One region of the Sporosarcina sp. FSL K6-2383 genome, then DNA from elsewhere that is predicted to be linked to it. Evidence: predicted binding sites of a transcription regulator. Region 1 holds the regulator's gene; the other holds the start of a gene.
What was found. Region 1 encodes NrdR, which represses ribonucleotide reductase genes. Its sites were predicted from a motif close to AACACNATATATNGTGTT; they were not measured.

Region 1 (15,927 bases):
ATCAGTATGAGGCGGATGACATCATTGGCACGCTGAGTAAAACGGGCGATGCAGATCAAGCGGAAGTTGTAGTTATCTCAGGTGATAAGGACTTGACGCAACTGGCGAGCGGTCATACGACGGTGTACATCACCCGAAAAGGGATGACGGATATTGAAAAGTATACACCTGACCATGTACGTGAGAAATACGGCATTGAGCCACATCAAATTATTGATATGAAAGGCTTAATGGGCGATGCATCTGATAATATTCCTGGTGTTCCAGGTGTAGGGGAGAAGACAGCACTTAAATTGTTAATCGAATACGGTTCAATTGAAAATGTCTACCAATCCCTCGATAAAATTACGGCTAAAAAGCTGAATGAGAATTTGACGAATAATGAAGCACAGGCATTTATGAGCAAAGAGCTAGCGACGATTGAAGTCGAAGCACCTATTACTGTTACATTGGATGATTTGGTGTATAGCGGACCCGATTTGGACGAAGTGGCTGCGATTTATCAGGAATTAAAATTTAAAACACTATTAGAAAAGATCGCACCACAAGCAGCGAATGAGCCGCAAATTGCGATTGAAGTGACAATCGTCAGCGACTTGACGCAGGCTGACTTAACAGATGACATGGTCGTCCATATTGAGATGATGGATGAAAACTACTTAACGGCAGATATTCTTGGAATTAGTCTAGCCGATGCAATGGGTACGCAGTTTGTCCCGCTACGAGTTGCTAAGAAATCCGTTGCATTCCAAGAATGGTTAAAAGATCCTGCTAAAAAGAAATATGCGTCGGACTCAAAAGCAGCCATTGCGTCACTAGCTCGTGAAGGGCTGGAAGCAGATGGTTTTGAATTCGATTTCCTGCTAGCTACGTATATTGTCAATCCATCGACGACATATACAGATGTGGCTTCGATTGCGCGTGAGTTCGGCTATATGGATATTCAGCAAGACGAAGTGGTCTATGGCAAAGGTGCTAAGAAAGCAGTACCAACTGAAGAAGTTATTGCGGAACATGCTAGTCGCAAAGCACAAGCGATTTGGCAGTTACGTCCAACTGTTGAAGAAAGATTGAAAGAAAATGACCAATACGATTTATATCACGAACTTGAATTACCACTTGCTAAAATTCTTAGTAAAATGGAAATAACAGGCGTGAAGACAGACTTGGCGACACTACAAGAAATTGGTGTCGATTTGACTGCTAAGTTAACGGAACTTGAAGCGGCCATTTACGAAGCGGCTGGAGACAAGTTCAACATTAATTCACCAAAACAGTTGGGTGTTATATTATTTGAGAAAATAGGGCTAACGCCGATTAAAAAGACCAAGACGGGATATTCAACGGCGGCAGACGTCCTTGAAAAGCTCGAAGGTGAACATGAAATCATTAGTTTGATTTTAACGTATCGCCAATTGGGTAAACTGAATTCAACATATATCGAAGGATTATCTAAAGAAATTCATGATGATGGAAAAATCCATACACGCTTTCAACAAGCACTAACAACAACAGGTCGTCTTAGTTCCATTAACCCGAACTTGCAGAACATTCCTGTTCGATTAGAAGAGGGAAGAAAAATCCGTGCAGCATTTGTCCCGTCTGAACCAGGCTGGTATTTATTTGCGGCGGATTATTCTCAAATTGAGTTGCGTGTACTTGCTCATATGTCACAGGATACCAAGATGATTGAGGCGTTCCGTGCAGGTGTGGATATTCATACGCAAACAGCAATGGACGTGTTTGGGGTAGATAAAGAATCTGTGACGTCAGATATGCGCCGTGCTGCGAAAGCGGTCAACTTCGGAATTGTTTATGGCATTAGTGATTATGGATTGTCGCAGAACTTGGACATTACTCGAAAAGATGCGGCGAAATTTATTGATACGTATCTCAATAGCTTCCCGGGTGTGAAGCAGTATATGGCTGATATTGTAGCAGATGCAAAGCAGAAGGGGTATGTGACGACACTCATGAATCGTCGCCGTTATTTGCCGGACATTACGAGTTCGAATTTCAATTTACGCGGTTTTGCTGAACGAACAGCTATGAATACGCCGATTCAAGGGAGTGCCGCAGATATAATTAAGAAAGCAATGATTGATATGGCAGCTAGGCTGGAAGCGGAAGGCTTGCAAACGCGTATGCTGTTACAAGTGCATGATGAATTAATATTTGAAGCGCCAGAGGATGAAATTGAAAGGTTAAAAGTAATTGTACCAGAAGTGATGGAATCCGCACTTACACTCGATGTGCCACTAAAAGTCGATTGGGCATTTGGATTATCTTGGTACGAAACGAAGTGAGGGAAATGATATGCCAGAATTACCGGAAGTAGAAGGGGTTGTCCGTTCGCTTGCACCAATCGCAACGGGCAGGACAATCTGTAAAGTAACCGTGTCGGATACGGTGATAAAGTCGAAGCAACTGGGGAAAGAAGCGATTGTAAAGGGGATTACAACGGAGGACTTTTCGGTTGATTTGGTAGGTATGACGATTGCGAACGTCACGCGCCGTAGCAAATACATTTACTTTCATTTGATAAAAGACGGTAATACTTGTCTCCTTGTTAGTCATTTAGGAATGTCAGGCGCATGGTTCACGGTCAAATCTATTGATGATATTACGGAAATGAAATTCCGTAAGCATATCCATGTTATTTTGTCGATGGACGACGGGGGATTGCTCGTTTATTCAGATATACGAAGATTTGGAGAGCTGCGGCTCATCGGTTGTGAAGCAGATCACCCGCCCCTGTTAAAAATGGCGCCAGAGCCGTTTGCGGAAGAAGCTTGTCGGCATTTCTTAGATATGGCGGCTATGCCGAAGTATGCGCGAAAGGCGATTAAAGACGTCATCATGGATGGGCATGTGCTTTCGGGTTGCGGCAATATTTATGCAACGGAAGCGTTGTTCAAGATGAATATGCATCCCGCGCGAACGGCTGAACAGGTTAGTTTGGCTCGGAAAAAAGAATTGTTCCAGGTGATTGTGGATGTGCTACAGGAGAGCATTGATGCGGGCGGTAGTTCGATTTCGGATTACCGCAATATTGATGGACAAGCAGGGACAATGCAAGACCGCCTGAAAATGTATGGCCGGAAAGTATGTAGTGCATGTGGTGCGAATACGGAAAGCTTGAAAATTGCAGGTAGAACATCGGTTTATTGCCCAGCGTGTCAGAAGTGAGGAGAATGTCACATGATCATTGGTTTGACAGGTAGTATTGCTAGTGGGAAAAGTACAGTGTCTGCCATGCTGCGAAAAAAAGGGTTTCCAATTGTGGATGCGGATGAGATTGCCAGGCTTGTTGTTGAGCCGGGCAGTCCCGTTTTGCTTGAAATCAGCCGTCAGTTTGGTGAGGATATTGTCAATAAGGATGGTTCACTTAACCGCGAAAAATTGGGTGGACGTATTTTTGGTAATGATGAGGAAAGACAAAAGTTGAACAGCATTATCCATCCTGCAATACGTCAGGAAATGCTGCGACAAAAGGAGGAGTGGCTGTCGAATGGAGCAAACACAGTCATTATGGATATCCCCTTGCTGTTCGAAAGTAAGCTCCAATCATTTGTCGATAAAATCATTGTTGTGTCTGTTTCACCAGAAGTCCAAAAAGAACGGCTTATTGCTCGAAATGTGTTATCGCAAGAAGAAGCGGATACACGAATACGTTCACAATTGCCTATGAAGATTAAAGAACAGGGAGCAGACGTGGTTTTGTACAATGATGGTACACTAGAAGAAACGGCGAAACAGCTTGAAAATATACTGTTAGAGTGGCATATTGCACCTTGATTTGTATTCTGAAAAGTGGGAATATATTAATGTTCTCACGTAATCTTTTCTTTTGCGTTTAATGTGTTATACTAATTAATGAAAAGTGATTAAGAGTATAACATACATGCAGGAGGACTGGTTTTTATGACTACTTCTATAGCGATTAACGGGTTTGGACGGATTGGACGGATGGTTTTCCGCCAAATGATCACCGAGAAAGAAGTAACGATCGTAGCGGTGAACGCGATGTACGCACCAGAAACTCTTGCCCATCTACTCAAGTACGATACCAATCACGGACCATTTGATGGTGAAGTGATTGTGGAAGAACATGCACTTGTTGTCAATGGAAAACGTGTTATGATCGTTTCAGATCGCGATCCGCTCAATCTACCTTGGAAAGAGCTTGGTGTAGACATTGTGATTGAAGCGACAGGTAAATTTAATTCACGCGACAAAGCCGCACTTCATCTAAAGGCGGGTGCAAAAAAAGTTATCATCTCTGCACCAGGTACCGATGAAGATATAACAATCGTTTTGGGCGTCAACGATGATAAGCTTGATATTGAAAAACATGATATTATTTCAAATGCTAGCTGTACAACGAATTGTTTGGCACCAGTAGCAAAAGTATTGAATGATACATTTGGTATTGAAAATGGGTTGATGACAACTGTTCATGCCTATACGAATGACCAAAAAAACTTAGATAATCCGCATAAGGACCTTCGGCGTGCACGTGCTTGTGCACAGTCCATTATTCCAACTTCAACAGGGGCGGCGAAAGCGCTATCACTTGTACTTCCTGAATTGGAAGGGAAGATTCATGGCTTGGCATTACGTGTGCCGACGCCAAACGTATCACTTGTCGATCTTGTTGTAGATGTGAAAACAGATGTAACAGTTGAAATGGTAAACGAAGCATTCAGACAAGCATCCGTTGGAACAATGACTGGTATACTGCGTTTTACGACTGAACCGCTAGTTTCCATTGATTTTAACACGACGACGGACTCTGCGATTATTGACGGGTTGTCAACGATTGTCATGGGTGACCGAAAAATAAAAGTGCTTGCTTGGTATGATAATGAGTGGGGCTACTCCGCCCGCGTTGTTGACTTAACAAAAAAGGTAGCCAAGGCCTTACAAACTGCTATAGCAGCCTAATCATGAGTCCTCCATCAAACTGATGGAGGATTTTTTTCCTTTGCACGGTTTTCTGATGTTCTTGCTAATGTTCTGTTATAATTAACTTGATTCATCAAAAATCCCCCTCATTTTATGAGTAGCGGGATGAATGTTAAAATGGCATATAAATATGGACTCAATTATGCTGAGGCGTAATTTATTAAATATATCTATGAAAAATCGGAGGATACACATTATGAAATGTCCAGCTTGCCAATACAATGGCACTCGGGTCATCGATTCTAGACCGGCCGAGGAGAATCGATCGATTCGACGTCGTAGAGAATGTGAACAGTGTTCGTTCCGATTTACGACTTTTGAAAAAGTGGAGGAAACACCACTCGTTGTTGTGAAGAAGGATGGTTCACGGGAAGAGTATAGTGGAGAAAAAGTATTGCGGGGCCTTATTCGCGCGTGTGAGAAACGTCCTGTAGCTCTAGAGGATTTGAAAGCCATCGTTTATTCCATCGAAAAAGAATTGAGAAGTGCCGGAGTCGCGGAAATCAATTCTGATGAGGTTGGAGAAATGGTGATGAAATTATTAGCAGATGTCGATGAAGTGGCTTATGTTCGATTCGCATCGGTTTATCGTGATTATCAAGACGTGACAGTTTTTATTGAAGAGCTTCAACGATTACAGCAGCGTTCGCAAAAATAATAGTTTACTTCAATTTATTAGTCACCTAGAGAGGGAGGAGGAGCCGTGATGGCATACCTCTACAAGGAGCTTCAGCCAATTGATGCTTATACAATCATGTTGGCACACCCATTTACAGATTATGACCGCCAATTAGTTACGTTATTTTATCAGCCGCTTATTGGTCGGGATGCTATGAGCCTATTTATGACACTATGGGCAGATGCAGAGCAGCAAGAGAATTTGGTCTATAACCACTATCACTTGATGAATATTTTGACGATGCCACTTGGACCTGTTTTTGAAGCGCGTATCTCGCTCGAAGCTATCGGGCTATTGCGAACATCCAGAAAGAAAAGTGGTGATGCTAGAGAGTTTTTGTACGAGCTATTGCCGCCACTTGATGCCAAGGCTTTTTTTGCAGATCCCTTACTATCGACGTTTCTATTTAGTAAAATAGGTGAGCAGTCGTATCGGGGCTTACGTGCTCGATTTTCATTAGACCTTAAGCGGGATAATGACTTTGAGGATGTATCTAGAACATTTTTGGATGTATACACTCCTATCCAAAAAGGAACGATTATAGATGAAGTTGCTGATTTTAAAGGCCGTACTGAGTCGTTAGGCGTTCCGTTTGTGCAGACAGATTTTGATTTTGATCTTTTGCAATCTGGTTTGTCTGAGCAAATGGTTCCGCAAGCTGCATTATCTACTGTTTCAAAGGCAATGATTGCAAAATTGGCCTTTTTATATACATTGAATCCACTAGATATGCAAAAAGTGGTGATAATGGCGCTTGATGAGGACCTTAAATTGCCGGAAGAGCGATTGCGTAAAGCTGCTTCCGAATTTTATAAGATGAATGTAACAAAACAGCCGCCCCAATTGCAAAAAGTCTTTGTACAGGAGCCACCTAAACAATCAGCTGAACTAAAATCACGGGGCGATGCAAACGCCTATTATCTTGAAAACACTTCTCCGATTGAAATCCTACGTGAATTAAGGGGCGGCAAGGAGCCGTTATCTGTGGATGTGGAGTTGGCTGAAAGGCTAGTCAATACATATGAGTTGTCTTATGGCGTCGTCAATACGCTATTACAATATGTTTATCTCCGCAATGATGGGAAATTGACAAACAAGTATGTGGAGCGAATTGCCTCCCATTGGGCGAATAAAGAACTAGAGACAGCAGAAGCGGCAATGGAGTTGGCGCGCCAAGAACATGATAAGTATACGAAGTGGAAAAATGAAGGTCAAAAGCCAGCAGTGCAAAGAAAACCAACGCGCGAAGAAAAAGTGCCTGATTGGTTTTACAAAAAAGAACAACCGCAGGACAAGAAAGAGCCGAAGAAATCGGTAGCTGTCGACGAAGAGCGTAGGCGATTATTGAAGGAATTAGGTGTAACAGGAAACGGGGTGGAGTGAAATGGAACGAATTGGAGATACAATGAAACGTGTCGTAAAAGCACCAGCTTTTGCAGCGCGCTATGAAGAGTTGCGTAATGAAGTGATGGAAAGTCCGGGTGTCCAGCAGTTTTTGACGGATCATGCAGATGACATTAACAAAGATGTTGTCGACCGGAGCCTGCCGAAATTATACGATTATGCATCAGCTTCGCATGATTGTGGTAAATGTGCGGACCTTGGAGGCTGTATTAATGTGTTGAAAGGGTTCGAACCGAAATTGGTACTGACGCGTGGTCTAATTGATGTGGAGTATATGAAATGTAGGAATAAGCTCATAGACGAAGAAAGTAGAAATGTGTCTAAGATGATTGACAGTTATTATATGCCAAAGGATGTCATGGAGGCGAGACTGCAAAATATTGATATGTTTTTCGATGATAGTCGAGTTAGAATTGTGCGTGTAGCGAAAGACTTTTTGAATGCTTTTGACGAAACGGGGAAGCTTCCTGAAAAAGGGATGTATATTTACGGTCCGTTTGGTATTGGGAAGTCCTTTATTTTAGGCGCCTTAGCTAATGAATTGGCAAATCGTCGAATTCGTACAGTTGCTGTCTATGTGCCGGAGTTTGTGCGTGAGATGAAACAGTCGATACAGGATCAGTCGCTCAATGAAAAAATTGAGTTTGTGAAAAAAGCACAGGTGCTTATGCTTGATGATATCGGTGCGGAGGCAATGTCTGCTTGGACACGTGATGAAGTGATTGGGACTATTTTACAATTTAGAATGGCTGAAAAATTACCGACATTTTTCACATCGAATTTTAGTTATGAAGAATTAGAACATCATTTGACGTATAGCCAGCGCGGTGAAAAAGAAGCAGTTAAAGCTGCGCGTATCATGGAAAGAATTCGTATGGTCAGCAGTCCATTGCGACTTGATGGTGAAAATAGGCGCGGGAAGTAAAATAAATGCGTATGATTAAGAAGCGATTCTTAGTCATACGCATTTGTGATTATTATAGCAATGGACCGATGTTAAAAGTTTCTTTTTCCAGGATCTAAATCATTGTTGTTATTCCGTCTTTTATTGTTGTTTTTTTGATTATTCAACCGATCGATGTCAAATGTATCGCCAAATTCTCCACGCATGTCATTTTTGCTTGCGTCTTGATTTTGTTTAGGGTCTTTGTTTTCAATGCGCTTATTGTCCGTATTGTTGTTTTTGGGCAAGATTAATCACCTCCATGAATATATCATGTGCATTAAAGTAATTTTTATTCGTTGAAAAATTTCATGTGTAGAAATGACCTAATTTTACACCGTTTACATATTCCAAAACAGCCTCGCATAGCATACGAGGCTACTACTAATATGGAAGAGGTGGGTTATGCCTTACACGGATAATTATGAAAGGGATACCTTTGGCATTATTGACTTTTGGGTGCGCAATAATTTTGAGCATGGGGAATTTTTTGATCGGGAAATTAGTCATCATGAGTTAGAGCTAGCCCGTGCTAATCAGCTTATGACGCAACGAATGGGGATAATTTTTAAAAAAGCAGAATCAAAAACGGGTGATATCGGGACTTTATTGGATGAAGCCAAAAGCTCCACACATGAATTTCATGACTTACTTGTCCATACGATGGATAAGGCGTTACACTGCGAAGTCATTATTTCGACACCCACATCTCTACTCGACCATATGATACGTGAAGCAGAAGAAGCGCAAAAGGTTTTTAAATTAATTGAAACAGGTGCTTATGTCTCTCCAGCAAATGCAACGATCCATGAAAATAACTTTTGGCTGCGGCAAATGGTCGATCATCTCATTTTCATCAGCCATTATGTTGATGCCTCGAACTATGAACTACATGACCAAGTTAGGGCAATGACGAGAAAATTTGAGAACTTATTCCTCCAAGCAAATGCACTTAAAACAATACTACGTCAGCCACGTAACGAAGTATCCCCGGTATTAAACACCTTTAACCAAATGGTTATTAAAGAAGCCAAAGCCCTAGAAGCATTTAAACTAGAATTAAGCGCACTCATCAAATCCTGTGCTGCCATCACAACAGCTCCGCCAGATTTGCTGGAGCATATTGCTAGGGAAGCGCATCATTTATGGAGAAACCTAGAGGATCAAGTAGTGCTTTGAAAAACAGGCTTGCATTTACTTTGCAACCGGCGTATACTCAATTATATTAATTAATCTGAAATGCAACGAAGAGGACAACAATTGTTTTGTCGACCTACAGAGAACGGGGTCATTGGCTGGAAGCCCCGACGGATAGACGAACGATTTACCACCTTGGAGCAGCGATGGTGAATATTTTAGTAATCATTGACGGTCCCGGCCCGTTAGCCGATGTCAAGCTTCATCTTTCCAAACATTTATTTGTGTTGGACTGAAGAAACAAGGGTGGAACCGCGAGCTAAAGCTTCGTCCCTTTCCAGGGATGGGGCTTTTTTTGATTCCCAAAAATAAAAAAGGAGTGTTTACAAATGGCAGATATGATTAAATTACAATTTCCAGATGGCGCAGTGAAGGAGTTTCCACAGGGGACAACAACTGAGGATGTTGCAGCATCCATTAGCCCAGGACTACGCAAAAGTGCGTTGGCGGGTAAAGTGGGGGACAAGCTCGTCGATTTAAAAACACCACTTACTGAAGGTGGTGACTTTGGCATCATTACACCACAATCAGCTGAGGCATTAGAAATTTTACGTCATAGTTCAGCGCATTTATTAGCACAGGCTGTGAAGCGTAAATTCCCGGATGCGAAATTGGGCATTGGACCTGTTATCTCTAGCGGATTCTATTACGATATTGATTCACCAACACCGATTACGGCAGAAGATTTACCAGAGCTTGAAAAAGAAATGAAACGAATTATTGCTGAAAATGTTGAAGTCATCCGTCACGATGTATCACGTGAAGAAGCAGCAGAAATTTTCAAGAAAATTGATGATGAATACAAATTGGAATTGCTTGAAGCCATTCCAGCAGGAGAGCAAGTATCCCTTTACGAACAAGGCGATTTCATCGACCTATGTCGTGGTGTTCACGTGCCATCCACTGGGAAATTAAAAGAAATCAAATTGCTAAGTATCGCAGGAGCGTATTGGCGCGGTGATTCCAATAACAAAATGCTACAACGTATTTATGGGACAGCGTTCTTCAAAAAAGAAGAACTAAAAGAGCATCTTCATATGCTAGAGGAAGCAAAAGAGCGTGATCACCGTAAAATCGGTAAAGAATTGAATCTGTTCATGAACTCACAAAAAGTGGGTCAAGGCTTACCAATGTGGTTACCGAAAGGCGCAACAATCCGCCGCATTATTGAACGTTATATCGTCGATAAAGAGCAAAAGCTTGGGTATGATCATGTCTACACACCAGTTCTTGGAAGCGTAGAATTGTATAAAACGTCGGGTCACTGGGATCATTACCAGGACGGCATGTTCCCTGTGATGAGCATGGACAACGAAGATCTTGTGTTGCGTCCGATGAACTGTCCACACCATATGATGATTTACAAAAATGGTATTCATTCATACCGTAACCTTCCATTGCGTATTGCAGAACTAGGAACGATGCACCGTTATGAAATGTCAGGTGCACTATCAGGCTTGCAACGTGTTCGTGGGATGACATTAAATGATGCCCATATCTTTGTCCGTCCCGATCAAATTAAGGACGAGTTCAAACGTGTTGTGCAACTTGTCATTGACGTATATAAAGATTTCAAAATCGAAGACTATTCATTCCGTGTGTCTTATCGTGATCCAGCAGATACAGAAAAATATTTTGATGACGATGCAATGTGGAATCGTGCACAAACAATGTTAAAAGAAGCGATGGATGAAATGGGACTGGATTATGTGGAAGCGGAAGGCGAAGCAGCATTCTACGGACCAAAATTAGACGTTCAAGTAAAAACAGCCATTGGTATGGAAGAAACGTTGTCAACTGTGCAACTAGACTTCTTACTACCAGAACGTTTTGACCTGACATATGTAGGAGAAGACGGCAAGCAACATCGTCCGGTCGTTATTCACCGTGGTGTTGTGTCAACGATGGAACGTTTTGTCGCATTCCTAATTGAAGAATACAAAGGTGCATTCCCAACTTGGTTGGCACCTGTTCAAGTAGAAGTGATTCCTGTATCACCAGATGCACATTTCGACTATGCAGATGGTGTACGTGAAAAATTAGTTGCAGCTGGCTTCCGTGTAGACATTGATAGCCGTGAAGAAAAAATCGGTTATAAAATCCGTGAAGCGCAAATGCAAAAAGTACCTTATATGCTTGTACTAGGTGATAAAGAAGTAGAAACGGGCGAAGTGAATGTTCGTAAATACGGTGAGCAAAAATCTGAAAGCATGCCGTTTGAGGAATTTATTGTGAAATTGCAAGAAGAAGTCACTTCTATATAACTTGAATCGGCAGAAAATCTGCCGATTCAAGTTAAGCCTCCGGCGGATGTCACAAATTTTGAAAGGAGTTAATTGCGCAAGCGCAATTCAAAATTTGGACGCAATTACGCCGAGGCGTAATTGAATATAGTTGTTGACATGTATAACGTCTTGTGTTAAAGTAATTAAGGTTAGTAAATAACTGAATACAGTTTGTGGTATAAGAAGAGGCTACCCGCTTCTCACCTGTTTGACGCCTAGACGTTGTTGACAGGTCAACACATGAGTGAACGTGCCGTGCATTTCGATGTACGTACACATACGCGGGTAGACAAATCTAATTTGTCTACCTTTTTTGATTGGATGGACCTGTGGGATCGACCTAAGTGGTTGATATACCCAAACCATGTATTCGCGAGATAACATCCGGAGGTGGATTACTATTAGCAAAGACATGTACGTAAATGAGGGTATTCGTGCCCGCGAGCTGCGAATTATCGACCATAACGGCGATCAGCTCGGAATCAAAACTCGTACCGAGGCACTAGAAATCGCCGCTCGTGCGAATTTGGATCTCGTCCTTGTCGCTCCACAAGCGAAACCCCCAGTAGCTCGTATCATGGACTATGGGAAGTTCAAATTTGAGCAACAGAAAAAGGACCGCGAAGTACGTAAAAATCAGAAGATTATCCTACTCAAAGAAGTTCGACTAAGCCCGACAATCGACGAGCATGATTTTCAAACGAAACTACGTAACGCAATCAAATTCCTTGAAAAAGGCGACAAAGTAAAATGCTCTATCCGTTTCCGTGGACGTGCAATTACACACAAGGAAATTGGACAGCGTGTCCTTGACCGTTTCGCAGAAGCGTGCAAAGATGTATCTACGGTTGAACAAAGACCGAAGATGGAAGGTCGCAGTATGTTCTTAGTACTTGCACCAACTGCTGAAAAACAGTAACAACGAAAGATTTAGGAGGAACAGAACATGCCAAAAATGAAAACTCACCGCGGTTCAGCGAAACGTTTCAAAAAAACCGGTTCTGGTAAATTGAAACGCGGCCGTGCTTACACAAGTCACCTTTTTGCGAATAAATCGACAAAAGCGAAACGCCACCTGCGTAAAGCTTCACTCGTTTCTTCAGGAGACTACAAACGTATCCGCGAAATGCTGACATACGTAAAATAATTCAAACCATAATCGGACAGAAAAGCAGGAGGTAATGAACTATGCCACGCGTAAAAGGTGGAACAGTGACGCGCAAGCGTCGTAATCGAGTATTGAAATTAGCAAAAGGTTATTACGGTTCAAAACATAGACTTTACAAAGTCGCAAACCAACAGGTCATGAAATCATTTAACTATGCATACCGTGACCGTCGTCAAAAGAAACGTGAATTCCGTAAACTTTGGATCACACGTATCAATGCAGCTGCACGTATTAACGGTCTTTCATACAGTACACTTATGCACGGTTTAAAAGTGGCTGGCATCGACGTTAACCGCAAAATGCTAGCTGATCTTGCGGTAACTGACGCATCAGCGTTTGCACAACTTGCAGATGCAGCTAAAAAATCAATCGCAAAATAAGTCTATAACTAAAAGCCACCTCGAAAATCGGAGTTAATCCGATATCGAGGTGGCTTTTTTGTCTATTAGCAAAGTAGAAGAGGTGGATAAGGGATATCGAGTTTGCCAGGGGTAGCCCAGTTTCACACAATTAGGGACATTCTGATTAAAAAATAGTGTAAAATGAAGCAAGAGAGAAGGAGGGAAATGGGTGCAATCGATAATAATAAGTTGGATTATGTTTATGTCCATTTGGGTTTTTGCAGCAATGGGGTATGATAAGCGACAAGCGAAGAAAAGAGGGCGCAGAGTGCCAGAAAGAAATTTATGGTTACTGGCGATCCTTGGCGGTGGCATTGGTGCTTATTTAGGTATGCAAATGTTTCGTCATAAGACACGGCACACATCATTCCGTATCGGCTTCCTTCTATTAGCAATGGTTTATGGGGTGGGTATGTTATATTTGTTAGGTGTTCGGATGCCTGGGGGATTCACCGCATAAGAAAAGCCCGTCAAACCGACGGGCCATCATTAAGCATTCATCAATTGCTCAATAGGATTTTTCCAACCGATATCTGCTTTTGGATAGTTAGAAAGAATCTCGGATTTAAGGAAATGGAAATCATCCTTTGTGAAACCTTGTAGTTTTGCTTCGTCTTTTACCCAGACGAAAATGGATACAACATCAAATGAGTCCTCAGTTGTTCCTAAGTATTTCTCGCCTTCAAACATAGCACCTTTGTACGTAATGAAGAAGTTTTTTCGAACATTTTTCACATCATCATAAAAGTAAAATTGCTGTTGTTCATAAGCTTCATCTAATTTTCGTTTAGGGTCCGTTAAATAACGAATACCTCGGTAAAATAAATAAATGATGAAGGCGATAATGACAAAACGGATCAGCAATGGCATAACAGATCCCCTCACTTTAAATGTAGTACTCTCTTATACGGATGAGGGATGGGATTGGTTTCACTATTATTGAATTTTTCGGAGGTTTTTTTATGCAACTGACAATATTATTTACTATGCAACAAGAACTGGATTCATTTATCCAAAATAATCGACAACAGCAGACAGATGTATTTCAAGAAAAAGGACTTGCACTGTTGGTCGAGTTGGCGGAGTTGGCGAATGAGACACGTTGTTTTAAATTTTGGAGTGCGAAAGGTCCATCAGAGGATACGATTATTTTGGAGGAATACGTGGACTCCATTCACTTTTTACTGTCGCTTGGGATTGAAAAGGACTTACATACACTGACGACTTGGCCGGTGGGAGAAGTGGAAGGGAATTTAACACAGTTGTTTTTGGCAACAAACGGCGTTATTCACCGTTTTTTGGAGGAGCTGACAATGGAGTCTTATGAGCAAGTGTGGGTCTATTACGGTGCGATTGCTAACAAACTAGGCTTTACGAATGAGGACATCATTCAGGCTTACATAGCGAAGAATGAAGAGAATTATAATCGACAGAAAACAGGTTATTAAAAAGTTTTATAGAAAAATCAAAAATTGATTGACAGAAACCTCTGAATAAAAAATAATAGAGTATAGCAAGTGAACTATTAGAGGAGGCATCAATATGAATGAATGGAATAAAGAGGATTTTGGTGTACGTTTAAAAACATTGCGGGAGCAACGTGGATTGTCCATGATGGCGTTTGGTACGGCTATTGGAACATCGGCTAGTCGTATCAAAGACTGGGAAAAAGGAAAAAATGCCCCGTCCGCTGCATGGATTGCGAAAATTTCAGAACGTTTTAATGTTTCGACAGATGAGCTAATTCTTGGGAATGCGAAGGTTTCAAAAGCGTTTAAAAACACCGGGTCACCGAATGTTGATTTATTGTATGATAAGTTACGAGAAACAATTGCGGATGAGTTGGGAGCAGATGAAGAAACTGATCGTACAGCTGACTTGTATGCAGAACTGGATGCAATTAATAAGGAAAACTATAGAAGTGGAAAAGGGAGAAGACGTGCGGAGCGCGAACTGTTAGCTATCTTGACGGAACTTCCTAAAAAAGAAGTCCTTGAATTGCTAGAGCTTGCTAAGGTTAAAAAGCGCTGGATGTAATGGAATCGACTGCTATTACGAGCAAAAAGAATAGGAAGACAATTTGGCTCCTCATGATTGCACTACTTTTTGTTTTTATTTTGCTGACTTATTGGGGCAATACAACAGTTGGTGTAACGCAATATACCATTGTTTCCGATAATGTTCCAGCTGATTTCAACCAATACAAAATCGTTCAGTTATCCGATTTGCATGATGCGAAGTTCGGTGAAAATCATGCAGATGTCGTCGATAAAGTGAAACTGATTACACCTGATGTTATTTTCATCACGGGGGATTTTATTGACAGCAATCGTTATAATCTTGAGCAAAGTTTACTTCTTGTTGAAAGACTACAAGGAGTTGCGCCGATGTATTATGTCACTGGAAATCATGAAATCGCAACGAATGATATGGTACGTATCAAGGCAGAGTTGGAAGATTTGGGCGTTCAAGTCTTATCAGATGAAGCAGAGATTATCACGTTGAATCAGGATGATGCGATAGCAATTGGTGGGATTGAAGATCCGCTATTCAGCTATCTGGATGATGAAGAGGCGGTCAAGACTTCAATGAACCGAGCATTTGAACATGTACCTGATGGGATGTTTAAAATACTTTTGTCACATAGACCGGAGCAATTTGAGGCTTACGTCGAGCAAGGAATGGATATCATATTTAGTGGTCATGCACACGGAGGTCAATTCCGATTTCCGGGATTAGGCGGACTTGTATCGCCGGGACAAGGTTGGTTTCCAACTTATACAGCGGGCGTCCACAAAAAGGATGATAGTCAGATGGTAGTTAGTCGTGGGCTGGGAAACAGTATCATTCCTATCCGGATTTTCAATCAACCAGAAATCGTT
Region 2 (15,927 bases), 260 kb from region 1:
TTAGGATGTCCGTCCTGGCGATAAGCTTTTTAAAAATCTCTTTTCCTTCCTCAGAACGAATATCAAGTGTAATTGACTTCTTATTACGTGCTAAACCAGGCCATCTGAGTGATTCACCATCTTTCCACGGACCGACTGTACGAAGTGTATCACCTTTATTAGGAAGTTCTATTTTCGTTACGTTTGCACCAAGATCAGCGAGTAATGTTGCGCCATATGGAGCCGCAATCATCGTTGATATATCTAGAATATCTACACCCGTCAGTGGTCCAAAGTTTCCTTTATTCATCCTGATTCCTCCATTACTCTTCTTTATTAATCAAACCTAGTACGTTATCCCGTAAATGATGCAAATGAGTCTGCATTGCTTGAACCGCACTTTCTTTATCTCCTAATTTAATCGCCTCTAAAATATCTTTATGTTCTTGAAGCGACTCTATATAACGATCAGTTGACTTCAATGTCTGCTTTCGTACTTGACGATATAAATTTAAATTCATTTCCATTAAGGAGACGAACACAAAATTATGCGTCGCCTCTGCAAGTGCCAGATGAAAATTACTATCTGCATCCACTTTCTCATCGGGATACTTTAATTTTTCCTTCATCCTTTGAAGTGAGTTCTCCATTTTAGCAATATCTTCTTGTGTTGCTCTTTCACATGCTATTTCAACAATTTGGGGTTCTAGTGCTTCCCGTGCTTCTAAAAAATGAATAACTGCCGTTTTTTCAATCAAATCGACTGGGTTAACGTGGTATTTCAATGTAAGGCGCTGATCTACTTGTTGAATAAATCTACCGCCGCCTGCTTTCGAAACGATAAGCCCTTCTGACTCAAGTACTCGGCATGCTTCGCGAAGTGACGTTCTACTACAACCAAGTGTTTGTGCCAACTCCCGTTCACTTGGCAGGCGATCATTTGGTTCAAGCGTTCCATCCTCGATCAGCTTTCTAATCTGTTCAACGATTTTCTCATACACTCGTGTATGTTGAAGTTCAACAAACATTTTCGGCTTCATGATTCCTTCACCACCCTTCAAGCGGTCTACTGGTTAGCCCACTTTTAACTAAGTATATTCTTTGTTTATTAAATAGTCAATTTAATAGCACTTGTCTTTTAGGGTGAAATGATTCAATCACCATAGTGCCACAATATTTTTATGGCCTAGACATACTGTCGATGTTCATAAACGCTTCCTTAGAATGTACATTTTTTGCTTATATAAAAACACCTTCGATTTCAGTACTTATTCAAGCGTACTGGTTCGAAGGTGTTTTAAGGATTTATTTTACATTATGCGCGTGAAACGTATTCTGATTCTTCGGTGTTGATGATGAGTTTGTCACCAACATTGACGAAAAATGGCACTTGAACAATGAGTCCCGTTTCAAGTGTAGCTGGTTTCGAACCGCCACTCGACGTATCGCCTTTAATGCCTGGCTCTGTTGCTGCAACTTCCAAGACAACCGTTACAGGTAATTCAACACCAAGAATTTCTTCTTTATATTGAATAACATGGACCTCCATGTTTTCTTTTAGGAATTTCAGCTCTTCTTCAATTTGTTTTGCAGGCAATTCAATTTGTTCATAAGATTCGTTGTCCATGAAGACATGATCGTCACCGTTCGCATACAAGTATTGCATACGTTTGTTATCAATTTGTGCTTTTGCTACTTTTTCTCCTGCACGGAACGTTTTTTCATTGACGTTGCCGGTACGTAAATTACGTAGTTTCGAACGAACGAATGCCGCACCTTTCCCTGGCTTAACGTGTTGGAAATCCATTACACGCCAAATGTCCCCGTCTACTTCTATTGTTAAGCCTGTTTTAAAATCGTTTACTGAAATCATGATGATTCCTCCATTTACTAGAATTATAGGATAAGTAGTTCTTTCGTTGAATGCGTTAGACGTACATTGCCGTCTTCCGTCATAATGATATCGTCTTCGATACGTACGCCACCGATGCCTGGCAAATAGATACCCGGCTCAACGGTAACAGCCATATTGGGTACAAGTACAGTTTCTGAACGGAAGGACAATCCAGGTCCTTCATGTACCTCTAAACCAATACCATGTCCTGTTGAATGACCGAAGGCTTCGCCATAGCCTTTTGATGTGATGTAATCGCGTGCAATTGCATCCGCTTCGATGCCTGTCATGCCAGGTTTAATCTTTTCTACTGCTAATTCTTGTGCCGCACGTGTCACTTCGTAAATTTCTTTTAGTTTATCCGAAGGTTCTCCGACAGCAACCGTTCGTGTAATATCAGAAATATAACCTTCATACAAGGCGCCGAAGTCGAGCGTTACTAAATCGCCCGATTCAATTACTTTGTCTGTTGCCACGCCATGTGGAAGCGCACCGCGTAAGCCAGATGCTACGATGATAGAGAACGATGAAGACGTTGCTCCTTGTTTACGCATCGCAAATTCTAACTCATTCGAAACCTCAAGTTCTGTAACGCCGGGTTTGATGAATGTGCAAATATGCGTGAACGCTTCGTCTGCAATTTTAGCAGCCTGCCTCAAAATCACCAATTCAGCTTCCGTTTTCACCATACGTAGTTTCTCCACAAGACCTGAGACGGGTTTTAACGTTGCTTTAACTTGTGCATTGTATAACTCATACAACCCATATGTCAAATCATCTTTTTCAAAACCAATTGTTTGCAACCCCATATTTTCAGCTTGTGCAGCAACTTCTTCGATAATCGTTTTCGTATGTTGAACAATTCGGAAACCTTCGATTTCTTTTTCTGCTTGCTCCGTATAACGGAAATCCGTGATGAACACAGCATCGTCAGAAGAAATGAGCGTCAGTCCAGCAGTCCCTGTAAAACCTGTCATGTAACGACGATTGAATTCATTCGTAACAAGTAGCGCATCAATCTCTTGTTCTTTTAGTAACTCACGTAATTTTACTAGTTTCATCATGTCATACCCCTTTTCCTCGGAGGAGAAAGGCTTGGATGGCGAGTGCGTATCCGTCCGTGCCGAATCCGGACAGTTGGCCGACGCAGACCGGCGCAATGACTGACGTCTGTCTGAACGGTTCTCGGCTATGTATGTTCGAAATATGGATTTCGATAACAGGTACTTGAATTGAAGCGATCGCATCACGTAAAGCAATGCTATAATGCGTAAATGCTCCCGGATTGAAGACGATTCCATCAAGACCGACCTCTTCAGCTTCATGGATCTTGTCGATTAAAGCTCCTTCGACATTCGATTGAAAAAATGCTAGCTCCACCCCATGCTCAGTTGCAGCGGCTTCTAATTTACGCTCGACATCCTCCAATGTTTCCTCTCCATAAATATCCGGTTCCCTTTTCCCAAGCCTGTTTAAATTAGGTCCGTTCAGAATTAGCAATTTCACCCCGTACCATTCCCCTCATCTTTTTCTTTCCTATTTTATCATATCGCGGTTGTCTAGCAACTCATTTCATACTTTCCCCTGAAAGTTTCTTCATAAATACTGCTGTTCCCGTGAGAAATCGCAGAACAATGGCGATGATTGAGAGAAATGGTATCGAGACAGATTTAATAGCATCGAATGGAGTTTTAGGGGAGGTGATTGTCCATTCAATCGCGAAAACAGCGATAATTGCAATGGCTAGCGCCGAGATAGATGGCGGAATAGACGTTGTAAATGACACGGCGAAATAGAGAATGGCGAAAGTGACTATCAGTACTATAAAAAGGAGTCCCCATTGGATGACGATAGGAGCCGATTCGAACAGCATCCCTTTTTCTACCCACCCGATAGGCGACCAGCTAATGAAGTTAAAAAGATGTAAAAACTTAAGTGATAACGCAGTGAATATAGCACTAAAAAACGCCGTCCATAGTAAAGTTTTATTCAACATAGACATCCCTCCTGTCTAAAGTGTCGGACGGTTCACTATTTTTTAAACATCAATTGTGGAGTGTACAGCTGTTTTTTAGTATAATGGTAAAATAGATTATAGCTGAGACAAAAGAAAGTGTGGGAATGACTATGGGAAAAGAACAACAAGCTCCTACTTATGGGGGTCAAGCACTCGTTGAAGGGGTTATGTTCGCTAGTAAGGATCATACTGTAACGGCCATTAGACGCAAGGATGATTCAATTGATTACTATCATCTACCGAAAGAAAAGAATACAACGCGTATGAAATTAAAGAAAATTCCATTCGTTAGAGGCATTGTTGCTTTAATTGAATCGGCAGGGATTGGCTCGCGTCATTTGACATTTTCCAGTGAACGTTATGATGTCATGCCTGGAGAAGAAGTCGAACAACCTGAAGAAACGTCCAAATTGGCGATGGTACTAGGTGTGGCCGCAGTTGGCGTATTGTCATTTCTGTTCGGTAAATTCGTTTTCACACTTGTACCCGTTTTCTTGGCGCAAGCTTTGCAATTTATAGCGCCCGGAAAACCTGCACAAATCTTACTGGAAAGTCTGTTCAAGCTTATTTTATTGCTGACATATATTTCACTAATTTCACTAACACCGCTCATTAAACGTGTCTTTCAATACCACGGTGCAGAACATAAGGTCATCAATGCTTACGAGAATAATTTACCGCTGACAGTAGAAAATGTTCAAGCGCAATCCAGGTTGCATTTCCGCTGCGGTAGTAGTTTTATGCTCTTTACGGTCATTGTCGGGATGTTTATTTACTTCCTTGTACCAGCTGATCCGTTCTGGCTACGCATCGTCAACAGGATTTTGCTTATCCCAGTCGTACTTGGTATTTCTTTTGAAGTTTTGCAGGTAACAAATTCGCTACGAAATATTCCTGTGTTGAAATATTTAGGCTACCCAGGGTTATGGTTACAACTATTGACGACAAAAGAGCCCGATAATCAACAGGTCGAAGTGGCGATTGCCTCTTTCGAGAAATTATTAGAAGTTGAAGAATTCGGGGTTGAAGTGTTGGAAGTAGCTGCTAAGGCAGATACGACTCCTACGATTGATGAAACAGTTGCTGTAAATTAATAAAACGGAAGGCGCCTTAATTGGCACCTTCCGTTTTTCATTTACTTATAAACCGCATTTCAATTGTGCGTTACAGTTTGTACATGTGTTACAGCCGCCCATTTCCTCGACGGTTCCTTGACGACACACTGGGCATGTATCGCCAACTTCGGAGCCAATTGTGACATTAGTGGATCGCAAATCTTGAATCGTGTTGACTAACACAACTTTCGGCTGTTCAACAACTTCTTCTACATAATTCGATTCCATGTCATTTTCTTCGGCCTTTAGCGTTAACACCTGCGAGTCGCGGCTACCATCTACATAGACAGTACCACCCTTCGCTCCGCCTTTATACAGACGCTCATAGACACTCTCAACCTGCTCGACTGTATAACCACGTGGCGCGTTAACTGTCTTGGAGATGGAACTATCTATCCAGCGTTGAATGATACACTGCACATCCGCATGTGCCTCTGGTGCAAGACTCATCGAAGAGATGAACCATTCCGGCAAGTTGTCCGGATCTACTTCAGGATTACGTTGTAAATATTCCTCTACAATACCTGCTTTAACCTCAATAAATTTCCCAAGGCGTCCGCTACGATAATAGGTAAAGGAAAAGTATGGTTCTAATCCAGTACTGACGCCAACCATAGTTCCAGTGGACCCTGTAGGTGCAACTGTTAATAAATGAGAATTTCGTATACCGTATTTCAAAATAGATTGGCGAATATCCTCAGGCATTTTCTTCATGAAGCCTGTGTTGATGAATGCATTGCGAAGAGCTACTGTTTCTTCATCTGATTTACCGACGAGGAATGGGAAGCTCCCTTTTTCTTTTGCAAGCTCAACCGACTCACGGTAAGCCGTTGTGGCAATTGCTTCGAATACATTATCAACGAGTTCGTTACCTTCTACTGAACCGTATTCTTTCTCACAATAAATCAGTAAATCAGCAAGACCCATCACACCGAGTCCTACACGACGTTCTCCGAGGGCTTGTACTTTATTGTCTTCAAGGAAATAAGGCGTGGCATCGATAACATTGTCCTGCATACGAACGCCAACTCGTACTGTTTCCTTCAATTTTTCATAGTTAACTGTTTTCGTTTCTTTATTTGCAAATTCAGCAAGGTTTACAGCAGCTAAATTGCACACACTATATGGTGCAAGGGGTTGTTCACCACACGGGTTTGTTGCTACGACTTGCTGGCCATATGCTTTTGCATTTGTTTCGTTGTTGGCATTGTCAATGAAGAAAATACCTGGTTCTGCAGAATATGTTGCACAAATATTAATCAAATCCCATAGCGCACGTGCTTTGATCGTTCGGTAGACGCGTACAGCGAATCCTTGACGCTCCCATTCACGAACATCCCCAACTTTATGCCACTCTTCATTGTAAGCTGCCATTTCTTCTGGCGAATACTTCTCAACTGCTGGGAACCGTAGCTCGTAATCTGCATCCTGTTCAACAGCTTCCATAAAATCATCCGTCAGAGTGACCGAAATATTTGCACCTGTGAGGAATTCTAAGTTATGTACGGAATACGTCCCACCATCGCGTAGTTTCGATTCAGCATCGCGCATGATTGCTTCGTTGAAGCCGCCCATTCCTGGGATTGTTCGGTAATTTAATAGACCTTGATACATCGCTTCCTCTTGTACAGTTAGCGGTTTAAATTTCAATTTTTCACTTGCGAGTTTTTTAATCAGCTCGTCTTCTGTATGTTCCAGAAGGTAACGGAGAATCCGCGGATTCTGCATTTTCGAGATGATAAATTCATAAATGTCAGGGTGCCAATCCGCAAGCATGATCATCTGGGCCCCGCGTCGACTTCCACCTTGTTCGACAAGATGTGTCAATTTCGCAATATCGTCCAGCCATGATACCGATCCAGACGACTTGCCGTTTACGCCGCGCGCCAACGTGTTGCGTGGGCGCAATGTAGAACCATTTGTCCCAACTCCGCCGCCTCGACTCATAATCTCCATCACCTGTTTACGATGATCAGAAATTCCTTCGCGTGAGTCTGCCACAAACGGCATCACATAACAGTTGAAAAATGTCACTTCCGTATCCGATCCAGCCCCGTAGAGCACACGCCCAGCTGGGATAAAATTCAAATTAGACAGCTGGTCATAAAAGCGATCAAACGACTCCTTACGCTTGTCCTCTGTCGTTTCAACGGAAGCAAGCCCCGTCGCGTTCCGCTTTGCAATTTGCTCATAAAAAACTTCAAGCGGCTTTTCAATCACATCGATTGGTCGAGTCACGATGCCCTCTTCCTGTTCTTCCGGATTATCAATTGCAGACCGGAATTCTTTTTCAATCCAAATATCTGCCTTACCACTCTTCGCATCAATTGCGGTAATAAATCCAAGTCCACGCGCCGGGAACTTCGGATCCTCCTTCACCGTCAGAACGACAAAATCACCAATTTTAAGCGTTTTTTTCGCAGTATCCTTGAATGAATACCGGTCAATCATAACGAGTCTAGATACCCCGCTATGTTCAATTTTCATATCTGGGGTAATGGTATGCACTTGCGGAAATTTCGCAATATCTGCATTCAGTTGCACCTTATCTAAAATTGGCTCTTGATGCTTTGAAACAATAACCATTTAAGCACCCTCCTTTTCAAATTTCACTAATTAATACAACATGTTGTGTTAATCTTCTCTATTAATCTACTACATCTTGAATCACTCTTCAATATCGATGTTTTTACATTTTCCGACAATCTCTTTATCTACGCCATTCTACTAAGTTTTATTACAAAAAATAGCCCGAAAGTTATAGGCTCACTTTTTAAAAGTCCAGTCATCATTAGCATATTTTTTTCGTTCGATATCGTGTACAAATTCAAGCTGTCGCTCGCTTAATTGTAATGGCTCCAGTTGCATATCAAGCGCAGCTTCAAATCCTTGTGCAAATGCCTCCACACATTCCTCTACAGACACCGTTCGTTTCATCAGACGATCAATTGCAACCGCCTTTTCTGGCAAACTGGCACGCATTCGTTCGCGCTGTTCTTCCGACCTAAATTTAAATAGTGACACGAGTTTATTTTCATCAAGACTCAAAAGTATCGCACCATGCTGCAAAATAACACCTTTTTGCCTCGTCTGTGCACTGCCTGCCACTTTCTTTCCTTCAACAACTAGCTCATACCAGCTCGGCGCATCAAAGCACACCGCGCTTTTCGGATTTTTTAAATCATCAGTTTGCTGAATCGTTTGCGGAACTGAAAATTGTGCATCAAGACCTAAATTCCGAAAACCTTCCAGCACACCGCCTGAAATAACCCGATAAGCCTCCGTCACCGTTTCCGGCATATCAGGATAACTCTCAGAGACAATCACGCTATATGTAAGTTCATGCTCATGCAGAACGCCTCGTCCCCCAGTCGGACGCCTCACGAAGCCGAGACCGTGTTTACGTACTTCATCCATCTCAATTTCTTTGTCAACACTTTGAAAATATCCAATCGATAATGTTGCCGGTTGCCATTCGTAAAACCGCAACACCGGACCGATTTCCCCTTTGCTATGCCATTCCAACAATGCCTCGTCCAGCGCCATATTGAACGAAGCGCTACATTTCCCCGAATTAATGAAGTGCCAAATCGTTTTTTTCATCCGAATTCTCCCTCCACAACGAATTTCATTTTATCATTCCCATTGAACTAGTGCCACCTAATCTTTATAATAGAAAAGTAGAGAGAAAGGGGAAAGTTGTTGTGAATTTAATTATTTTAGGAGTTGCTACAGTTCTATTGATTGGATACATGGTCATAACGATGCTACGTCTTCGAAAAGCCGTTACCAATTTAACACAAGATCAGTTTATCGAGGGCTACCGAAAGGCACAGCTCATTGATGTACGCGAGACGAAAGATTTTGACGCTGGCCATATTTTGGGTGCTCGTAATATCCCATACTCTCAGTTCCGTCAACGTTTCAAAGAAATCCGCTCGGACAAGCCTGTCTACCTATACGACCAAAACGGTGGTAAAAGCGCACGGGCTGCATTATTTTTAAAGAAAAAAGATTACAAGCATTTATTCCATCTTCAAGGTGGCTTCCGCTTATGGACGGGTAAAGTAAAAAGTAAATAACAATAAGGAGAGGCCGCCACGGCTTCTCCTTATTGTTATTTAAATATTTATAGCTTCTACTGCTCTAAATATGCCGCCAACTGCTCAGCAGCCTCTCTCCCTTGCCGAATACAATCCGGGACTCCAACACCCTCGTAGCCAGCCCCGCAGAGGTAAACGCCAGGACTATGGACGGCAAGATCTGCCCTTACCTTTTTCAACTCCTCGACATGCTTTACTGGATACTGTGGCATCGAGTGTTCTAGCCGAGTAATTTCATGAAATAATGGCTGAGCTTGGATACCCATAATCTCTTCCAAATCTTTTAACGCAGCTACTACGAGTTGCTCGTCAGATAGGTGAACCCACTCCTCCGCACCTCCACGCCCAATGTAACAGCGCAGTAATACTTTGCCTTCCGGTGCTGTATGAAGCCATTTAGAAGAACTCCATGTGCAAGCTGTTAACATGCGCCCTTCTTTGCGGGGGATCAGAAAACCAGAACCGTTTAATGGAAATGTGAAATCTTCAGCATCAAAAGCGAGTACGATATTCGCAACAGACACATAGTTAATTTTCTCTAACCACTGTAACGAAGAACTAATTGGTAATAACTTCGCCGTTTGATGAGTAGGTAAAGCCATAATAAGCCCATCTGCCTGTAACTGTTGCTCGTCATCCAAGCAAACTTTATAGCCCTGTCTATCTTGAATAATCGTTTGCACACCTTTCCCAGCAATCAGTTGAATCGACTCCAATTCTGCTAACAGTCGATCAACCAACGAAATCATCCCATTACGGAACGTTAGAAACATACTTTTCTGCGCAATTTCAGGCAAACCTTTCATACTAGGTGCTGGTTTTTGTTTATTTGCCAACATCCCTATAATCAAACTTCGATGCGTTTGCTCCATTGCTGCAAAATGCGGAAAAGTTGCTTGTAAGCTTAACGAATGTGTGTCTCCTGCGTAAATCCCACCCAATAACGGCTCTGTGATATGTTCTAGCACTTCCTTACCCAAACGACGTTGGATGAAATGACCTAATGCTTCATCTTCCATCCCTTTCTTTTTAGGCAAGCATAGATCCATAGCAGCTCGAATTTTCCCTGCAGGCGATATGAGCTTCGTTTTCATAAACGGCGTTAATTCTGTCGGAATACCTAGCATAAGTCCAGGCGGCATCTTATGCAATTTACCTTTATGTACTATATAATTTGTCTTGGCTTGGGGATTCGTCGCCGTCAGTTCATCTTCGATTCCTAATTCCTTAATCAGTGTCATAATAGGCATTTTACGTGCTAAAAAAGACTCCGGACCTTGTTCAATAATGAACTCTTCACGATGCAATGTCCGTATTTTACCACCAAACGTCTGACTTTTTTCAATTAAAGTTAGCTCAACAGGAATTTTTCGTTCATCAAACCATTTTTTCGTATAAAAAGCAGCGCTTAGCCCTGTAATGCCACCACCCACAATAATAATCTTCCTTTTCGTATTCTCCACTTAGCATCCACCTTTCAACATCAAGCATTTTAGCGAAGTGCTTTTGGAATATATGAGCAAGATGGATCGCTTTCCAAGTAATCACCCGTCATTGCATAGGCTCTCGCACGCGAACCACCGCACATATGCTTAAACTCACAAACACCACATTTACCTTTCAATAACGACTTATCTCGTAACTGTTTCATAACTGGTGAATTTTGATAAATATCGGAAAGTGATTGTTCACGAACATTACCGCAAACGACCGGTAAAAAACCACTTGGATAGACATCTCCCGTATGACTAATAAAGACAAAACCGTCTCCATCATTAACAAATTTTGGTGCACGACCTAATAAGTCAGAGCGCTTTGCAATACCACTTTCCCCCAGCCTCTCTTTTTCTTGATGAAACACACGTCTATAATGAGGCGCTTCCGTCGTCTTCACACCATAAGGCATTTTTTGTTGAATTTGATATAACCATTTCATCACTTCTTCGTGCTCTTCCGGACTCACCATATCCTTCTCCATACCGCGTCCTGTTGGCACTAGGAAGAATGTACTCCATAGTACTGTCCCCATCTCTTTCACCTTCTCAGCAATCGCTTCAAGATCATGGAGATTATATTTCGATATGGTTGTATTCACTTGAATCGGGATATTTAGTTCCTTTAAGAACTCAATCCCTTTCATCGTTCGATCATAAGATCCTTTCGTTCCACGGAAATGGTCATGAATTTCTGCGCAAGAGCCATCCAAACTAAATGCCCATCTCGATAAACCAACATCTTTTGCCTTCTGAATGGCTTCCTTCGTTACTTTCGGCGTTGCACTTGGCGTCATAGAAACAGGAAGATTTCTCTCTTCAATCGCATATTTTGCAAGATCAAATAAATCAGGACGCATCAATGGGTCGCCACCCGTAAAAACAAATAGTGGATTATTCATGGCTGCAATCTCATCAATTAGTTTTTTTCCTTCTTCAAATGATAATTGACGAGGATCAGCCTTATATTGCGCTTCCGCCCTACAGTGCAAACACTTTAAAGCACAGGCTCGTGTCACTTCCCATATAACAATAAACGGGTTTACATCGTAATTAACCTCTTCTTTGATAGATATCATCTTAAACGCTCCTTTAGTATGATATATCTTGATTGAAACTACATCATTAGCATAGTACTAAGCTAGAACGTCCCTTGTGATATTTATCACAAGAATTTAATGGGATGTGTACGTTTCGTCACAAACACGACAAAAAAGCACAGCGCAAGGCTATGCTTTTTCATAATAAGATTATTATTTTGTATAACGTAATACCGGCTGACGAGCTGCCTTCGTTTCATCTAAACGATTAATGACCGTCGTATGTGGTGCATTTTGAACGATTTCAGGGTTTTCTTCAACTTCTTTGGCAATTTGGATAAGTGCATCACAAAATGCATCGAGCGTTTCTTTCGATTCTGTTTCTGTCGGCTCAATCATCATGCCTTCCTCAACATTTAGCGGGAAGTAGATTGTTGGCGGATGATAGCCAAAGTCAAGTAGTCGTTTTGCCATATCAAGTGTACGAACGCCTAATTTCTTCTGGCGACGACCTGAAAGCACAAATTCATGCTTACAATGGCGGTTATATGGTAGGTCGAAGTAAGGCTCAAGCCGACGCATCATATAGTTGGCATTCAATACCGCATATTCCGTAACAGCTTTCAAGCCGTCCGGTCCCATTGAACGGATATAAGTATACGCACGCAGATAAATGCCAAAGTTACCATAGAACGGCTTCACACGGCCAATCGTTTGTGGAATATTGTAATCGAATGTGTATACATCGGCTTTTTTCACAAGCACTGGTTTTGGCAAGAAAGGAGCCAAGTCCGCCTTAACACCAACTGGACCTGAACCAGGACCACCACCACCGTGAGGACCTGTAAATGTTTTGTGTAAATTTAAGTGAACCGCATCAAAGCCCATGTCACCAGGACGCGCCTTAGACATAACCGCATTCAAGTTCGCTCCATCATAGTACAATTTCCCACCAACAGCGTGAACGATTTCAGCCATTTCAAGAATATCTTCCTCAAAAAGTCCAAGCGTATTCGGGTTTGTCAGCATCAATGCCGCAGTATCTGATCCAACAACACGCTTCAAGTCTTCCAAGTCAACAAGTCCATGTTCATTCGACTTCACTGTAACCGTTTCAAAGCCTGCAACCGTTGCGGATGCTGGGTTTGTTCCGTGAGCAGAGTCTGGAACAAGTACTTTTGTGCGGTGGAAGTCTCCGTTTGCTTCATGGAACGCACGAATCATCATCAATGCTGTCCATTCGCCATGTGCTCCAGCAGCTGGCTGAAGTGTGACTTCATCCATTCCTGTGATTTCAACAAGATGCTCTTGCAAATCATACATAATTTCCATTGCACCTTGTACAGTCGACTCATCTTGCAATGGATGAATGTTAGCAAATCCAGGGAAACGTGCAACAAATTCATTGATTTTCGGATTGTATTTCATCGTACAAGATCCTAGTGGGTAAAATCCTGTATCTACACCATGGTTACGGTTAGACAACGCTGTGTAATGGCGCATTATATCAAGCTCAGACACTTCTGGAAGCTCTGCTGCTTCTTCGCGAATAAATCCTGCTGGCAATAAATCTGACAGATCCAATTCAGGCACATCTAATTCTGGAAGACTGTAGCCAATTCGTCCTTCTTTCGTTAATTCAAAAATTAACGGCTGATTATCTTTATGCATGAAGGGCCTCCATTTCCTGCACAAGTGCATCGATTTCTTCTTTTGTACGTTGTTCCGTCACAGCAACCAATGCGTGATTCGCAAATGCCGGATATGTTAAACCAAGGTCATAACCACCAAGAATGCCTTTTGTGAAGAGGTGTGCATTGACTTCTTTGACCGATTTTTTGCAATTAACGACGATTTCATTAAAATGAGCACCGCCAAATAATACTTCAAAGCCAGCTTTTTCAAATGCATCCTTAGCATAGCGTGTTTTCACGATATTTTGATAGGCAATTTCCTGCGCACCCATTTTACCAAGTGCCGTCATCGCAACAGATGCAGCAAGTGCATTCAACGCTTGGTTTGAACAGATATTAGATGTCGCTTTATCACGACGAATATGCTGCTCACGTGCTTGCAATGTCAATACATAACCACGTCGTCCTTCGTCGTCCGTTGTTTCTCCCACAAGACGTCCTGGAACTTTACGCATCAATTTTTTCGTCACAGCGAAATAACCACAGTGTGGTCCACCGAAAGCTTCTGGAATCCCAAATGGTTGTGCATCACCAACTGTAATATCAGCACCCAACTTACCTGGAGGTGTCAGTACACCAAGTGCTAGCGGGTTAGAGGATACAACAAATAATCCACCCTTATCATGCGTTATGTCACCAATTTTTTGAATATCTTCAATCTGACCGAAGAAGTTTGGATATTGTACAAGAACAGCAGCTGTATCTTCATCCATCAATTCTTCTAGTTTTGCCATATCTGTTACGCCGTCTTTTTGCGGAATCGTCACAACATCAATTGACTGTCCTGATGCATAAGATAGCACAACATCGCGTGATTCTGGATGTACAGTTTCAGAAACAAGAAGTTTTTTTCGACGAGTGTGACCTGCCGCTAGATTTCCTGCTTCTGCAAGTGCCGTTCCGCCATCATACATAGAAGAGTTGGCAAGATCCATACCCGTTAACTCGCAGATCATTGTCTGGAATTCGAAAATAGCTTGCAGCTCTCCTTGTGAAATTTCCGGTTGATATGGCGTGTAAGCTGTGTAAAACTCAGAACGTGAAATGACATGGTCAACGATGATCGGCTTGAAGTGATCATAGACGCCCGCACCAAGGAATGATGCATATGTACGCGCATCCGCATTTTTTGCAGCAACTTGTGCCAATTCTTTTGTTAATGCAGTCTCGGATTTTGCTTTTTTAATATTATATTCGCCTTTAAAACGAACTTTTTCAGGAATATCTGCAAATAGTTCATCTACTGAAGAAATACCGATTGTTTGCAGCATTTCAGCACGATCGGTTTCCGTCATTGGAAGGTAACGATGCTTCATGTCTAGTTAGCCCCTTTTCATTTTGTTATCGTTTATAAAATGGTGTTGCAATAATGACTGCTTTCAATCGCTTATTGCGAATTTCAACTTCCACCTCTGTACCTTCAGCTGTATGCTCACTTTTCAGTAAAGCAAAGCCAATATTCTTTTTAAGTGTCGGTGATTGTGTACCCGTCGTCACTTCGCCAATTTCGACGTCGCTTAAGAATACTTTGTAACCTGTACGCGGAATACCTTTGTCAATCATTTCAAGACCAATCAATTTACGTGGTACACCATTTTCTTTTTGCGCAGTAAGTGCTGCTTTGCCGAGAAAATCCTCTTCTTTATTTAATTTCACAACGAAGCCAAGGCCCGTTTCAAGTGGTGAAATATCTTTTGATAGCTCTTGACCGTAAAGTGGCAAGCCTGCTTCAAAACGCAGTGTATCACGTGCACCCAGACCTGCTGGAATCACACCTTCCGCTTCACCAGCTGTAAGAATTGCAGGCCACAGTGCAACGATAGCCTCTGATGAACCGTAAATTTCAAAGCCATTTTCACCAGTATATCCCGTGCGTGAAACAAGGACAGAATGGCCAGCAACGTTGACATTTTCTTTAAAACGGAAAAACTTAATATCCGCCAATGGCTCATCTGTTAATTTTTGTAGGACTTCTTGTGCTACAGGTCCTTGTAAAGCAAGAAGGCCATAGTCAGCTGATTTGTCTTCTATGACAACATCCGCTGTTGCATGGCTGTTCATCCAGGCAACGTCTTTGTCAATATTCGATGCATTCACAACAAGTAGGTAATCGTTGTCTCCACGTTTGTAAATGAGAAGATCATCGATCGTTCCGCCATCCTCATAACACATCGCCGTATATTGCGCTTGACCATCGACTAATTTCGATACATCATTCGTTACTAATTTTTGTAGGTAAGCAAGAGCTCCTGCTCCACTGACAAACACTTCACCCATATGCGAAACGTCAAACAGGCCCGCTTTTGTCCGTACTGCTTCATGTTCTGCTTTAATGCTTGAAAATTGAACCGGTAACTCCCAACCACCAAAATCAATTGTTTTCCCGCCGTACTGTGCATAGCTATCGAATAAAGCAGTACGTTTTAGTGCATTTGTCATAACTGATTCCTCCTTGGAAAATGATTAAAAAACTAGGCGACAGCAAAATCGTGATTGCTCTTATAAGGTCATCAATGAACTTATCTTTCTGACATTATAAAAAAAAGACAGAGGTCCCCTTAAAAGAGAACCTCTGTCCTTGTACCTGAAAGT

Region 2: the regulator NrdR is predicted to act here: its motif matches at 7,624-7,641, upstream of MKZ10_RS11930 (vitamin B12-dependent ribonucleotide reductase).

Annotation. Positions count from the first base shown of each region.
Region 1 is NZ_CP152017.1:2,668,163-2,684,089, reverse strand. Features, by position in the region: gene polA (DNA polymerase I) at 1-2,306, shown strand, start outside; gene mutM (bifunctional DNA-formamidopyrimidine glycosylase/DNA-(apurinic or apyrimidinic site) lyase) at 2,317-3,189, shown strand; gene coaE (dephospho-CoA kinase) at 3,202-3,798, shown strand; gene MKZ10_RS13240 (glyceraldehyde-3-phosphate dehydrogenase) at 3,925-4,947, shown strand; gene nrdR (transcriptional regulator NrdR) at 5,165-5,626, shown strand; gene MKZ10_RS13230 (DnaD domain protein) at 5,675-7,030, shown strand; gene dnaI (primosomal protein DnaI) at 7,032-7,976, shown strand; gene MKZ10_RS13220 (hypothetical protein) at 8,048-8,242, opposite strand; gene MKZ10_RS13215 (DUF2935 domain-containing protein) at 8,400-9,173, shown strand; gene MKZ10_RS13210 (hypothetical protein) at 9,260-9,427, shown strand; gene thrS (threonine--tRNA ligase) at 9,521-11,455, shown strand; ribosomal protein L20 leader region at 11,651-11,798, shown strand; gene infC (translation initiation factor IF-3) at 11,877-12,395, shown strand; gene rpmI (50S ribosomal protein L35) at 12,423-12,623, shown strand; gene rplT (50S ribosomal protein L20) at 12,665-13,024, shown strand; gene MKZ10_RS13185 (DUF1294 domain-containing protein) at 13,215-13,505, shown strand; gene MKZ10_RS13180 (sigma-w pathway protein ysdB) at 13,535-13,915, opposite strand; gene MKZ10_RS13175 (dUTP diphosphatase) at 14,008-14,493, shown strand; gene MKZ10_RS13170 (helix-turn-helix transcriptional regulator) at 14,588-15,082, shown strand; gene MKZ10_RS13165 (metallophosphoesterase) at 15,082-15,927, shown strand, end outside.
Region 2 is NZ_CP152017.1:2,412,333-2,428,259, forward strand. Features, by position in the region: gene MKZ10_RS11895 (CoA transferase) at 1-289, opposite strand, end outside; gene MKZ10_RS11900 (FadR/GntR family transcriptional regulator) at 303-1,019, opposite strand; gene efp (elongation factor P) at 1,295-1,852, opposite strand; gene MKZ10_RS11910 (Xaa-Pro peptidase family protein) at 1,876-2,937, opposite strand; gene aroQ (type II 3-dehydroquinate dehydratase) at 2,939-3,379, opposite strand; gene MKZ10_RS11920 (hypothetical protein) at 3,441-3,869, opposite strand; gene MKZ10_RS11925 (DUF1385 domain-containing protein) at 4,001-4,984, shown strand; gene MKZ10_RS11930 (vitamin B12-dependent ribonucleotide reductase) at 5,030-7,591, opposite strand; gene MKZ10_RS11935 (biotin/lipoate A/B protein ligase family protein) at 7,772-8,608, opposite strand; gene MKZ10_RS11940 (rhodanese-like domain-containing protein) at 8,758-9,087, shown strand; gene hemG (protoporphyrinogen oxidase) at 9,144-10,571, opposite strand; gene MKZ10_RS11950 (TIGR04053 family radical SAM/SPASM domain-containing protein) at 10,601-11,680, opposite strand; gene gcvPB (aminomethyl-transferring glycine dehydrogenase subunit GcvPB) at 11,855-13,312, opposite strand; gene gcvPA (aminomethyl-transferring glycine dehydrogenase subunit GcvPA) at 13,305-14,651, opposite strand; gene gcvT (glycine cleavage system aminomethyltransferase GcvT) at 14,677-15,774, opposite strand.